DNA from 3 places in the Paenibacillus sp. A14 genome. Region 3 is predicted to be linked to each of the others. Evidence: riboswitches for the same ligand, from Rfam matches in the RefSeq annotation. Region 3 holds a riboswitch; each other region holds the start of a gene.
What was found. A riboswitch is a leader RNA that binds a small molecule or an ion and turns the genes downstream of it on or off. The one in region 3 is predicted to bind cobalamin.
Positions count from the first base shown of each region.

Region 1 (4,276 bases), on a different contig from region 3:
GGGCGTTGCCGTTCAATTCGATATAGGAGATCGCTCCGGCATTGCACAGGTTGTGGAACTGCGCTTCGAGCTCGATTTTTTTGGCGGCGCTGAGTTTGTAATACACCGGAATGTGGAAGGAGTTCGTATAATACTCGCGTTCCACAACGCCCGGCACAGTACCGTAAAAGGCGCGGTCGCGTTTCGTGAACTTCCCGGACAGCCCCTCCGCCGGGGTGGCGAACAGGGTGATGTTCAGGTTGTGAACCTCACTCATCCGGTCGCAGTAGTCGCGCATGTAGGCGATCAAATCGTAAGCTTTTTTGTAGACCGCTTCATCCTCGCCATGGTGCTTGCCGTACATCGCCTTCATGCACTCCGCAAGACCGATGAAGCCGAGGGAAAGGCTGCCGTGCTTCAGCAGTTCTCCGACCGCGTCATCCGGACCGAGCTGTTCGCCGCCTTCCCATACCCCTTCACGCATCATAAAGTCCGAGGCTTTGGCTTTTTGGGCGGACTGGATCTGGAAGCGGTGCAGCAGGCCTTCCAGAGCAATGTCCAGGTAGTGGTCCAGCTCCCGGTAGAATCCGCGCTCATCGGCTTCCTTCCGCCGGCCCAGCGCGATCCCGTGCTCCAGTCCGAGCTTGACGAGATTCAGCGTATTAAAGGAAAGATTACCTTTGCCGGACAGGCGGTTCCGGCCGAACCGGTCGCTCAGCACGCGCGTGCGGCAGCCCATAGTGGCGAATTCGGTATCCGGATTCTGCGGATCGTAATGCATCAGATTCAGCGGTGCGTCCAGATTGGCGAAGTTCGGATAGAGCCGCTTGGCCGAGCATTCGGCCGCCATCAGGAACAGCTCGTAATTCGGTTCGCCCGGATTCTGGTTGATGCCCTGTTTACACTTGAAGATTTGGATCGGAAAAATCGGCGTCTCCCCGCTGCCGAGTCCCCGCATTGTCGCGGACAGCAGCGAACGGATAACGAGCTGGCCTTCCGGCGAAGTGCAGGTGCCGTAGTTGATGCTGGTGAACGGGATTTGCCCGCCCGCGCGGCTCGACATCGTATTGAGATTGTGGATCAGACTTTCCGCGCCCTGGAGCGTTTCGGTTTCGGTTTCTTTTAACGCGTATCGGAAAGATTTCGGGAACCGCTCCCGGAGATCGCTGCGGCTCATGGTCACCTCACCGCCGAGGTCGGCGGCCGGATCGCCTTCTTCCAAATAATCCAGCCCTTTGCGGAAGTATTTGGCGAAGGACTTGGCCACATAAGGGGCCAGGTCAAAATCGAGCATGTTGGCGGAGACGCCGCCGTATTGGCTGTTTTGCTGCGACTGGAAAATAATCGCGACGAGCGCCATCGCCGTCATGATCGAATTCGGCGGTCTGACACTGCCGTTGCCGGTATTGAAGCCCTCGCGGAGCAGTTTGGCAAACGGGATAAAAATGCAGTTCGTCGTGCCGATGGCGTATTGATCGAGGTCGTGCACATAGACCACATTATCTTGGATCGCTTGAACGAGCCGCGCAGGCATCACGAAATGGTTGGCGTACCATTTGGCGTATTCGCTGCCGAACTTGCTCATTTTGCCCGAGAAGCTTTCCCCGTTCAAATTGGCGTTTTCGCGCAGGACTTCCAAATTGGAGCTGGATACGATTTCCTCGCCCAGATTAATAACTTCATCCAGCATTTGTTCCTTGGAGGTACCTTTATTTGTATTTGTAGTGAAATGGTTGAGCAGTGCCATGATAAAATCTCCTTCCGATTCACAATTAGAAATAAAAAAGCATTTCCACCCCCAAAGAGGTCGAAAATGCCCGGTTGCGCTCTTTGAAAACAGCACGTCGCCTTTGCGGCGCGCCAGAATGACTTATATGTATGGCGGCAAGCGGACACCTTGGCCTGTACCTCGCAGGGCTACTCGGGTGCCATCCAGACGGGCAGGTCTCCTGGCTTCCGGACCTTCCGGCTCCTTCCCGCGGACAATGGCGTCTGCAGTGGCATATGCCGGAGGATGCTGATCTATAGCTAGTGAGACCCGGGGGATCGCACTCTCTATAAAGCTTCCGGTTACAGTGGCGGGACCGCAGCGGATTTGCACCGCACTTCCCTATTAAGCCCCGGCATCGTGCTTGTGCCGGTTCACCCGTCTGTACACTATATTTGGTTGATGCTGTATCATAATAACCCAATATATTGTGTTTGTAAACGGGCGGATAACAGAATTTGAATTTGAAAAACAGCTGAAAAACAGTCGAAAGCAATCAGGATGCGGGGAATCGGGGACGAAAAAAAATAGTAGATTTTGAGGCAAGATTGTGGCGATGATGAGGTAAGCGTTTGCTAGTTTGGGAGGGGAGTAAGCGGGGGCGGAGGGGAGTCCGTTGTCTGCTTGCGGTGGGTTGTTTCGGGTGGAGGTGCACTAACGCGTAACGGAAATAATAGCCGCTACTGTGTCCGATAAAAATGGAGACCGGCCGTTTTGGCGCAAATAGCGGTTATAGTTTGCGTTAGATAAAATCGGAGGTTCGATTGCCCACCGCAGAGCGAGTCTTTATCACAAGCGACGGACCTTTCGACCTTTACCGATTGAATTCCGGGTCCCGAACTTGTTACAATAAATAAAAAATCCGGTTAGCGGAACAACGGGAGGTTGTCACATGGCGATCGCGGAAGTTACGGTCATTCCGATCGGTACAGGTTCCACCAGTCTGAGTTCATATGTTGCCGAGCTGCAGCGGGTACTTGAAAAGCAGGAAGGAGTCCAATGCACCCTGACTTCGATGAGTACGATTATCGAGGGGCCGCTCGATCGAATTTTTACGGCGATTCGGGCGATCCATGAGGCTCCGTTTCAATCCGGGGCCCAGCGCGTTTCCACTTCGGTTAAAATCGATGACCGGCGGGACAAAGAGAGCTCCTCGGAGCAGAAGCTGCGGTCTGTGCAGGATAAACTCGGTTCATCCTAACCCTGTTGCAGCCAAGCAAATGGTTGGTTTAATTACCAGACATTGGCCCTTGCAATATTTTTAAAACGGAGTATAATAATTTTTGTTTCACTTTACCAAGTGATTCTGCTGGTGTAGCTCAGGGGTAGAGCAACGCACTCGTAATGCGTAGGTCGGGGGTTCAATTCCCTTCACCAGCATCTTTTATAACTCAAGCACAGCGCGGCTTCCGAGGTTTTCGGGGGGCGCGTTTTTTTTGCGTGTGGTGATTCACATTATCATACGATTTAAATACTTGAAACTACCAACCTCCGTGGCTGATAATAGGTATAGGTAGAATTATTTTCCAAGGGAGAGCTATTGATGAAGAAGAATTTCATAACGGGCGCGGTGTCTGGTTTGGTTGTTGGTGCGCTGCTTTTCGGAGGAGTTCCGACTTTTGCCGCGGCAGTTAAATCGATCATGGGCGCGAAGGTAACGGGAGTCTATGCGGTTGAGCAGGACGGCAAGATGATCGCAGAAGCGGCGGTTATCAACGGTTCTACATACGCTCCGGTGCGGGCAATCGCGGAAGCTACGGGGACCTCGCTCGATGTAAAGGGGAAGACGATCGTATTGGAAGGAACAGGAGGCACAACGGCTCCGGCTCCTGCGCAAGAGGGGAGTGCGTTAACTCCCGAGACTAAATGGACCAATCAAATAGACAAGCTTAATAGGGAAATTAACGGCTTAAATGTAAAAATTAATGCCGAAAAAGAAGCTATTAAGGGTTACGAAGAACGGATCAAGGCCGAAGAGGCCGCTAAGGTTAAATTACCTGGCGGAGTCGAAGCGATTGAAGCGAACATTGCGGAAAGCCAGCAACTCATCGATAAGTACCGGGAGAAGATAAATGCAGCCAACGCACAAATCGCGGAGCTGCAGAAGAAGATCGACGCGAGCAAGAAGTAAACTAGACGCACAAACCGAAAGAGCCCGCAACTGCGCGGGCTCTTGGTTGTTTGACTAACCGGAGAGGGTTCTTTCGCACTCTTGACCTGCAACTAATGGTTTGGTTCGAATTAAAGGGAATTCTTCCCGTTAATTTGGTACGTATGCGGCTGCAGAGGCGAATTAGCTGGAAAACCTCCCGCTAATTCCCCTAAAATTGTGTATATCGGCAATCGGGCCGCGAAATAGATGGAGCTTTTCCAGCTAAATCCGATCGAAGAGCCAAGAGCGGTACATTAACGGGAGATTTTCCCGTTAATGATGTGGACTCCGGCGGTGGGGCTTTATATTGACAATTGTGGATATTGGCAACGTATCTCCGAAACCAGTTCACATTCTTGCCCAACGCCAGTTCTTTA
Region 1 covers NZ_JBAGJD010000007.1:158,628-162,903, reverse strand. The annotation lists gene V4U88_RS18955 (anaerobic ribonucleoside triphosphate reductase) at 1-1,669, opposite strand, end outside; cobalamin riboswitch at 1,902-2,144, opposite strand; gene V4U88_RS18950 (MTH1187 family thiamine-binding protein) at 2,640-2,948, shown strand; tRNA gene V4U88_RS18945 (tRNA-Thr) at 3,056-3,127, shown strand; gene V4U88_RS18940 (hypothetical protein) at 3,291-3,878, shown strand.
Region 1: linked by a shared signal. The riboswitch ahead of V4U88_RS18955 (anaerobic ribonucleoside triphosphate reductase) and the one ahead of metE (5-methyltetrahydropteroyltriglutamate--homocysteine S-methyltransferase) in region 3 are both predicted to bind cobalamin.

Region 2 (4,276 bases), on a different contig from region 3:
TGATTTCACTCCACCGTTCATTGCGGCATGAAGTCTTGCGCTTTCCGGAGCAGCAGCTGGGGAGACCCCGAATCGGGATGAGGAATGCTGTAAGACTTCACATGAAACACGTTTTCCAAGGTTTCGGGCACGAGAATGTCGGCCGGAGTTCCTTGACCGGAAATGCGCCCGCCGCTAAGCACGAGCAGGTGGTCGCAGTAAAGCGAAGCCAGGTTCAAATCGTGCATGACGGACACGACCGTCAAGCCCTCTTCCCGCTGCCAACCGGCGATGAGATCCATAAATTGCATTTGATAACGGATATCCAGGTAGGTCGTGGGCTCATCGAGTAAAACGACCTCCGGCTGCTGGGCCATCACTTTGGCGAGAGCGGCCCGCTGCCTTTGCCCGCCGCTCAGACTGCTGAGCGGCCGATGCGCCAGATCGGCCAGCTCCAATCTCCTCATGATCCGTTCAAGCAATTCCTCCGCGCCGCCCTGTTTTTCCCGGCCACGCCAATCCTGAAAAGCAAACCGGCCCATCTCTATAACTTCACGGACCGTATATGCGATAGGAGGAAGCCCGTCCTGCTGCAGCACGGCCAGCTTCCGGGACAGATCTTTTCGGCCGTAGGAGGACAAAGAGCGCCCGGCCAAGGAGATCTCCCCCCGATCGGGCGCTTCGACGCCGGAAAGCAAGCTGAGCAGGGTGCTTTTCCCGCTGCCGTTCGGGCCGATCACGCCCCAAAACTCCCCCGGGGCAATGCTCCAGTCAATGTCCTGCAAGGCTTTGAATTTCCCGTAGCACTTGGTGACCTTCTTAACCTGGATCATGACAGCTCCTTCTCCCTTGCTCTTTTTTTACGATACAGCAGATAAGCAAAAAACGGCGCTCCGACAAAAGCCGTTACGATTCCGAGCGGGATTTCCGTGGGCGCAAGCAACGAACGGGCCGCCAAATCGCTCCACATCATGAAAATACCGCCTCCGATCGCAGAGAGCGGGATAATCAGGCGATAGTCGGGTCCGGTGATCAACCGGATCATGTGCGGCACGACGAGGCCGACAAACCCGATGACCCCCGATACGGAAACCGCCGCAGCCGTCATTAGCGTAGCGACGAGGAGAATGATCAGCTTGGTCGATTCCACGTTTAGCCCGGAATGGGCCGCTTCCCGCTCCCCCAAGGCAAACAGGTTCAACGAACGCGCCCTGCTCCAGAGAAACAATCCTCCCAGCGCCAGATACGGAAGCAGGATGGCCGTATAGGACCATCCCCGCAGACTCAAGCTCCCCATGGTCCAGTACATGATCTGGTTCACGGTCTCCTTGGACATCGCCGTCAGGAACGAGACGACGGCACCCAGGAAGGACTGCATGACCACACCTGACAGGATCAGATTTTCGATCGGGATTTTGCCGTTCTCCCGGGCCAGCCACATGACGATCCATAGCGTAGCCGCCCCGGTCAGAAAAGCGACGACCGGGAGGGTAAACACCCCGATGATCGAAAACTGCCACCCGAAAAAAATCAATACCGCCGCGCCCACAGCAGAACCGGAGGAAACCCCGAGGGTAAACGGCTCGGCAAGCGGATTGCGCAGCACGCCCTGAAACGCCGCACCCGCAACCGCCAGGGACGCCCCGACCAGCAGGCCGAGGAGCACGCGGGGCAGCCGGACTTGCATGACGATCTGCTCCGAAGCCGTATTCCAGGTCGGCTCGATCCAATGGCCGATGCCCGGAAGGCGATGCAGCAGGATCTTCGCGATCTCGAGGATCGGCATTTTGACGGAGCCGAATCCCACACAGACCAGCAGGGTAAGAATCAGCAGCCCGAGGCCTATAAATCCGTAGCCTGCCAGTTTGGTCCTCACGGCTTAATCAAATCCGGATAAATCGCGTTGGCCACATCAATAAGCCCTTTGGTCACGCGTGGACCGGGTCGGCTCAACAAATTGTCGTCCAATCCGATAATGCGGCCTTCCTTAACCGCGGTGATCTTATCCCAGCCTCCACGGCTCTTGATGATATCGGCGAGCGTCCGGTTGTTCTCGTCAACGACGCTTTTGGCGTAAAGAATAACATCCGGATTCGCCTTGATAATGTTTTCTTCGTTGATTTCGCTCCAGCCGTTAATATCGGAAGCGACATTTTCCCCGCCGGCCAGCGTAATCATTTCATCCATAAATTCGCCCTTACCGACCGTCCATCCTGGCGAGAACTCGATATAGACCTTTTTCTTCTGATCGGCCGGCAGCTTGCCCACCGCTTCTTTTACCTTATCCAGTTCGGCCTGCATTTGGCCGGTTACCTCGCCGGCTTCCTTCTGACGGTCTGTAATTTGCCCGACCAACCGGATGTTCGCCATGACCTCTTCCATCGTTTTCGCGTTGGAACGGAACACTTTCAAACCGAGATCCGTCAGACTCTTCACCGTATCCTCGCCAACCAGGTTCCCCGCCAGCACCAGATCCGGCTGAGCCGCAACGACCGCTTCCACATTAACCTGGAAGCCGCCCATTCTCGGCTTGTCTTTTACGGCTTCCGGATAATCGTCATTGTCGGAAACGCCGACAATCTGCTCGTCCAGCCCCAAAGCGAACAGCCCTTCGGTTTCCGACGGTGCCAGAGACACGATGCGCTGCGGCGCCGATTCGAACGTAAATTCGCTGCCGTACCCGTCTTTTACCGTAAGCGGATAAGTCGTTTTCGGACTCTCTTGGTCCGTTGCGTTCGACGTATCCTTTGGCGTTTCCTGTTGCTGCTGAGCTTGTCCGCCATTGCCGTTCTCCGCGGAATTTTTACCGTTCGCCCCGCAGCCTGCGGTGACGAGCAACAGAATGGCCAGAAGCCAGATCCCCCAGATCTTGGTCCACTTTTTCATCTCTTTCGCTCCTTCTGTGTTCTGTAGTTCTTGACTGGTCTGCCTGACATAAAGCGAAACTTGATGTCTCTTCATGAAGAAAAACCCATCCTGCGGATGGGTTACGTCTACAAAGTTATAGCGGAGCCGTCATGTTCCTGTGCCGGAACGCTCGGGTCCGTCCTCTAAGCAGAACGTCATCCTTTCCTCGAAGGACCGTCTAACATTCCCGTGGGCAGGTCTCCTGACTTCCAGGTACCGACGAACGCCCGCCTTCCCGTCGTACTGTGGCGTAAGACAGTGGCATGCTTGGGCGCGTCCCTGTATACAGTGGCGGGACCGTGCCGGACTTTCACCGGCTTCCCTTTTAACCCTGGGCTCGCAAAACAAGCGGGCTTCGGGACCGACGGGTACTTCTTATTCGCTTGAATCCAGGCGATCTATCTCTTTTGGATTATAGGGGAAAAGCCGTAAACTTACAATACGAAAGAGCGACTCCGCTGTGCGGTTCGTCCAAGTATTCAGCTGGCTCGTGATAAGCCCTCAATCAGCTATGGCATACCCAGATGCTTCGCACAAAAGCCCCCTTCGTTACTTTGGCGAAGCCCTGAATTTGAAAACCCGCCCGCTCCAACTCGGGTTCCAGCTCTTCCGTGGATACGACCACCGAAATGTCGCTGAACCGGCGCAGGCTTGATAGCATCGCCCGCTTCTCTTCCAGAGGAAGAACGGAGCATAGATTGTAAGGCATATCTAAAATCGCCGCGTCAAAATGCCCGTCAATTTCATTCATATCACCGATACTGACAAGTTCTTCGTGCCGGTACCCGAAATGAGCCAGATTTACCCTCGCTCCGCGAATAGCGAGCGGATTAAGATCCCGTCCCACAATCTCGATCCCCATGGAAAGGGCTTCGATCAGAACGTTGCCCATCCCGCAGCAGGGATCGATCGCCCGTATTCCGGCCGTGGCGGGGACCGCGATATTAACCAGGCTCCGGGCCATAGCCGCGGAAAGCCCTGTCGAATAATTCCGGGGCTTATGTTTGTGTCTCTGCCAAATAGGGTCCGTGGGATGACAGACTCCTAGCCTCCATGATTCCCCGTCGTGTAAAAGACCGAACAGGATATCCGGCTGCCGCATCTCCGCCCTGCCCCGGATCCGGGCTCCCACTGTTCTCTCCAACTGACGCTGGTCCTCATAGCTGCAAGGGACTCCGTTTTTAATATATTTCACTTTAAAAGTCTTTCCCTTTAAGTCGATCTTCTCCGCAAGAGTGAGAATCCCCTCGAGGGAGCCGCATCTTCCCAGCACTTTCATTTCCATGGAAATAAAAGGACTCCGATTTGCTCCGATGGCAGTTCCGCTTTCCATAAAAAAATGAGCTCTGGGGGCATATCCGAACAAACTGTGAAGCTCAAGCCTGCATAG
Region 2 covers NZ_JBAGJD010000004.1:397,863-402,138, reverse strand. The annotation lists gene V4U88_RS13295 (ABC transporter ATP-binding protein) at 18-812, opposite strand; gene V4U88_RS13290 (FecCD family ABC transporter permease) at 809-1,855, opposite strand; gene V4U88_RS13285 (ABC transporter substrate-binding protein) at 1,852-2,865, opposite strand; cobalamin riboswitch at 3,062-3,267, opposite strand; gene V4U88_RS13280 (TRM11 family SAM-dependent methyltransferase) at 3,392-4,276, opposite strand, start outside.
Region 2: linked by a shared signal. The riboswitch ahead of V4U88_RS13285 (ABC transporter substrate-binding protein) and the one ahead of metE (5-methyltetrahydropteroyltriglutamate--homocysteine S-methyltransferase) in region 3 are both predicted to bind cobalamin.

Region 3 (4,276 bases):
ACGTACCTCAAACGGACTAATCCGTTCGGAAGGCTGCTCCGCGATGCTTCGAACCGCCTCCTGGACGTTTTTGCGGCTGCGCGACGGGTCCGCGTTCAAGCGTTCCAGGGCCTGACGGCTTTCCGCCAGCAGGGCCGGGGTTTCGCCTTGCAGCGCCTGATGCAACGCCGCGACTTCATCCAGCTTCTCTTCCGCGAAGGCCAGGGCATCCTTGAGCACCTCCGGCAATCCCTCCTCTCCCTGGGCCGAAACCGGCACATGCAGCAGGCTGCAGGAAGGCTGGACAATCAGATCGGAATCCGCAGACAGCAGCCCCGCAATCTCGCCGATGAAATCCTGGACCGCGGGCAGATCGGACCGCCAAATGTTGCGGCCGTCCACCACTCCCGCAGCCAACGTCTTGCCGGCCGGGAAACCGTGTTGCCGAAGGGCTTGCAAGTTGCCTTCCCGCCCATGCACGAAATCCAGGCCAATCCCGCGAACCGGCAGTGCAATAATCTCCTCGTACCGTTCGACGGCATCGAAATACGTTTGCAGCAAGATCCCGGCTTGCGGCAGCTCTGCCGAAATCGCACTATAGATTTCCTGAAGCAGCGCCAAATCCTCATCCGATACGAAAGTAACGAGCGCCGGTTCATCGACTTGAATCCATGCCGCACCTTCCTGGTCCAGTTCGCGCAAAACGGTGACGTACAAAGGCAAAAGCTTTTGGCTCCATTCCCGAAGACTTCCGGACGCGCCTTTGGACAGCTTCAGAAAAGAATATAATCCGAGAACGACCGGCTTGCCGGCGATTCCCAGCTTCTCTTTGGCTTCACGGTAGGCTTGGAGCGGGAGATTCGCCGTAAGCTCCGGCTCCCTGTTTCCCAGCTCGGGGACGATGTAATGGTAGTTCGTGTTAAACCATTTGGTCATTTCGCTGGCAGCAGCGGTTTTGCTGCCTCTGGCCACCGCGTAGTATGTTTCGAGCGGAACAGGTCCGCCGCTGTATTCAAAGCGTTCGGGCACAAGTCCGAACATTACGGCCGTATCCAAAACCTGATCATAGTAGGAAAAATCCCCCACCGGAATCCAATCGATCCCTTTCCCCTTTTGCAATTTCCAATGTTCGCTGCGAATTTCGGCTAACTGGCGGTGAAGCTCCGCCTCCTCCAATTTTCCGCTCCAGTACGCTTCGATCGCTTTTTTCCATTCCCGCTGTTTGCCGATTCTGGGGAAACCCAAATTTCCGCTCGATATTTTACCCATAATTATAAGCCTCCTCAACATATGTCTTTCGAAAATAGCAATAAATGCGGCAAGAAATCAAAAAGGCCCTCTTTAGGCAATGCTAAAGAAGACCTTCGTATAATTGTCCGATGGATCGAATCTCTAACACCTCCCTATCTCCCGTAGGTACAGCAGTGTTGCCGGAAAAGGCAGGTCTCCTGGCTTCGGAGTCATCGCCGATCACGCTGCCTTCCCAGTGTCTTTCGACATCAGTGGCCATTTCTCGCATGACGGCTCCTCCGTTACAGTGGCGGGACCGCGCCGGCGTTTCACCGGACTTCCCTTTTAAGCTTCAGCCGCGGCTGAAGCACCTCTTCCCACATTATGCAGTTTTAAGTATGAACTCAATACTAACGGATGTCGCCGGATAATTCAACAGTAATCTTATCGGGATCTACTAGTTTCAACTAAAATTAATTAAAGTTATCCGCTACCGCTTTGTTCAGCATGCCGATGCAGCGGTCAAGATCCGCTTTGACCTGCTTTTTGTAGAGTTTGGCTTTTTCCGCTCCATCGTCGGTAAAATGGTACAGCACGATCTCTTGGAAATCGACGCTGGGGTCATTGCCTTTCAAATGCTTGGTCCTGTATAGAATCCCTTCCTGCACCAGTTCGTGGAGGGCCCGGTAGATTTCGCTCTGCGGCGGTACGTAGCCGAACGGCTTGAACTCTTCTTTCAATTCCTCCAGCATTTGATAGCCGTAACCCCTGCGCTGTTCCACTTTCGTGATCAGAAATAGCTTCAGATAAGCCCGCTGCGCAAGCATAAATGCCATAGCCGTCCCCCCTGTTTCTTATAGATCAATATAACTGAAGTCTAAAATTTGTACAACCGGACCATCTTCCCCTGTTTTACTGGATTGGTAAAAGAACAAGATACGGTGGTCTTAACTTAAAATTGTGAGGATCTGGGTACGCGCAAAATGCTTTTTCTATTGTGAATTTTTCATATATTGAAATTGCATAATTAAGGTTTTGGTCGTAGCCAAATGAACTATTTTTACTTATGTGATTTATATCACAATTGAGTGTTCAATTCCCTTGTACCCTTGACTTATCGGATAAGAGGAGGAATCGATCCATGAAGTTTCTAAAGCCCGCTTTTTTCGTCCTGGCCAGTCTCCTCGTGCTGTTGACCGTTTGGTTTTCGGGTTCCGCTCAGCCCGTTCGAGAGGCCGAACCCGCCCAGGAAGCAAAGACTCTCGATCAGCCTCCGGTCGAGCCGGTGGTCCGCCGCGACGGTCAGGTCGTTCATATCGAACTCACCGCCCAAGTATCGAATGTGGAGATTTCCGAAGGCGTCGAATATAACGCCTGGACCTTCAACGGCACTGTTCCGGGTCCCGTCCTCCGGGTCAAAGAGGGGGATATGCTGCAGTTCACTTTGTCGAATTTGGACCCCAATATGCCCCACTCGATGGATTTTCACGCGGTGCATGCGGCTCCCAGCAAGAAATTTATCGATGTGATGCCGAATGAAAAGGGCAGCTTCACCTATACTGCGGCGACGCCGGGGGTGTTTATGTACCACTGCGGCACAAGCCCCGTTCTGATGCACGTCGCTAACGGAATGCATGGCCTTATCATCGTGGAGCCGAAAAACGGTTATGCGACGGATTCGCTGATCGATAAGGAATATACGCTCGTCCAAAGCGAATGGTACAGGGAGCATGACGAAGAGGCTTTTCTGCATGAGGAACCGGAATATGTGGTGTTCAACGGAGATGATTTTTCCTTGAAAAATCATCCGCTGCTGGCCAAGGTCGGCGACCGGGTCCGACTGTACGTCTCCAACTCCGGACCGAACGAGGTTTCCTCGTTTCATGTCGTCGGCGCCACGTTTGATATTGTCTATATGAACGGGCACCCCAAGAACGGGATGTATGGCCTGCAAACGGTGCTCATTCCCGCGGGCGGCTCGGCGGTCGTCGAGTTTACCGTGGAGGAGGAAGGCGATTACCCCATTTTAAGCCATCAATTGAAGCATGCCTCCAAAGGCGCAACCGCGATCTTGCGGGTAACCGCGGACGGCAAAGATACGAACGAACCCGCCATGGCGCATTAGTCCGCAAAAATCAACGATTTTAATTCAAAACCAATGTGATAGAAATCACAAGGTTATCCTGCCGGACTTTTATAATGAGATCGAGGTGAATTGATATGAACCGAAATGAAGCTAAAGTAGTTGAACTGGATGTAAGGGAGCAGCTGCGAAACAAGCTGGAGCCGTTCCAAATCATCATGGATACCGTTAAAACGCTGGGACAGGACGATATTCTCGTTCTGCATGCCACTTTTAAACCCACTCCCCTTCTGGGGCTGCTCAAAATGAAAGGCTTTGTCGGCAAATCCGAACAGCAGGAAGACAAAGATCACTGGATTACTACGTTTGTCAGCAAAAAAAATAAGGATTGGCTGGATGCGCCGAAGCCCGGAGCGGCGCAGACGCCAGCCGCAGCCTCCTGTCCGGCGGATTTGCCGACGGATGAGCCGGATGACCAGGCCAAGCGCAAAACGATAGAGCTGGACAATCGCGGCCTGGAGCCGCCGCAACCGATGGTCCGCACCCTGGCCGCCTTGGGCAAATGCCGCCCGGGGGACGAGGTCCATATTCATAATGACCGGGTGCCCGTATTCTTGATCGAGGAACTGAACACATTAGGCTGCACCTTTACGGTGGAAGAACAGACGGACGGAACCGCCAAAGTGTATATCATCAAGGCGTAAGGAGGCAAGTACCATGTCGAGCGTATCCCGTCTTCCCTTCCTCTTCATCGCAACCGCCATCTTCGGGTTCATCCTTTTTCATGCTACGTCCCTCTTGTCACTGACCGGCTGGCTGGGAGACGGAATACGCGGACCGGCCGGATGGTTTCAAACGCATATTTTTGTTCTCGGTTGGGCCACCATGCTTGCCATGGGGGCGGTATACCAGCTGATCCATGTCATTCTGCAATCGATCGTTTTTAGCGAACGTCTGGGTTACCTGCACTTTCTGTTCTTTACG
Region 3 covers NZ_JBAGJD010000003.1:142,675-146,950, forward strand. The annotation lists gene metE (5-methyltetrahydropteroyltriglutamate--homocysteine S-methyltransferase) at 1-1,248, opposite strand, end outside; cobalamin riboswitch at 1,401-1,599, opposite strand; gene V4U88_RS08610 (helix-turn-helix transcriptional regulator) at 1,683-2,045, opposite strand; gene V4U88_RS08615 (multicopper oxidase domain-containing protein) at 2,351-3,334, shown strand; gene V4U88_RS08620 (DUF2249 domain-containing protein) at 3,430-3,996, shown strand; gene V4U88_RS08625 (hypothetical protein) at 4,010-4,276, shown strand, end outside.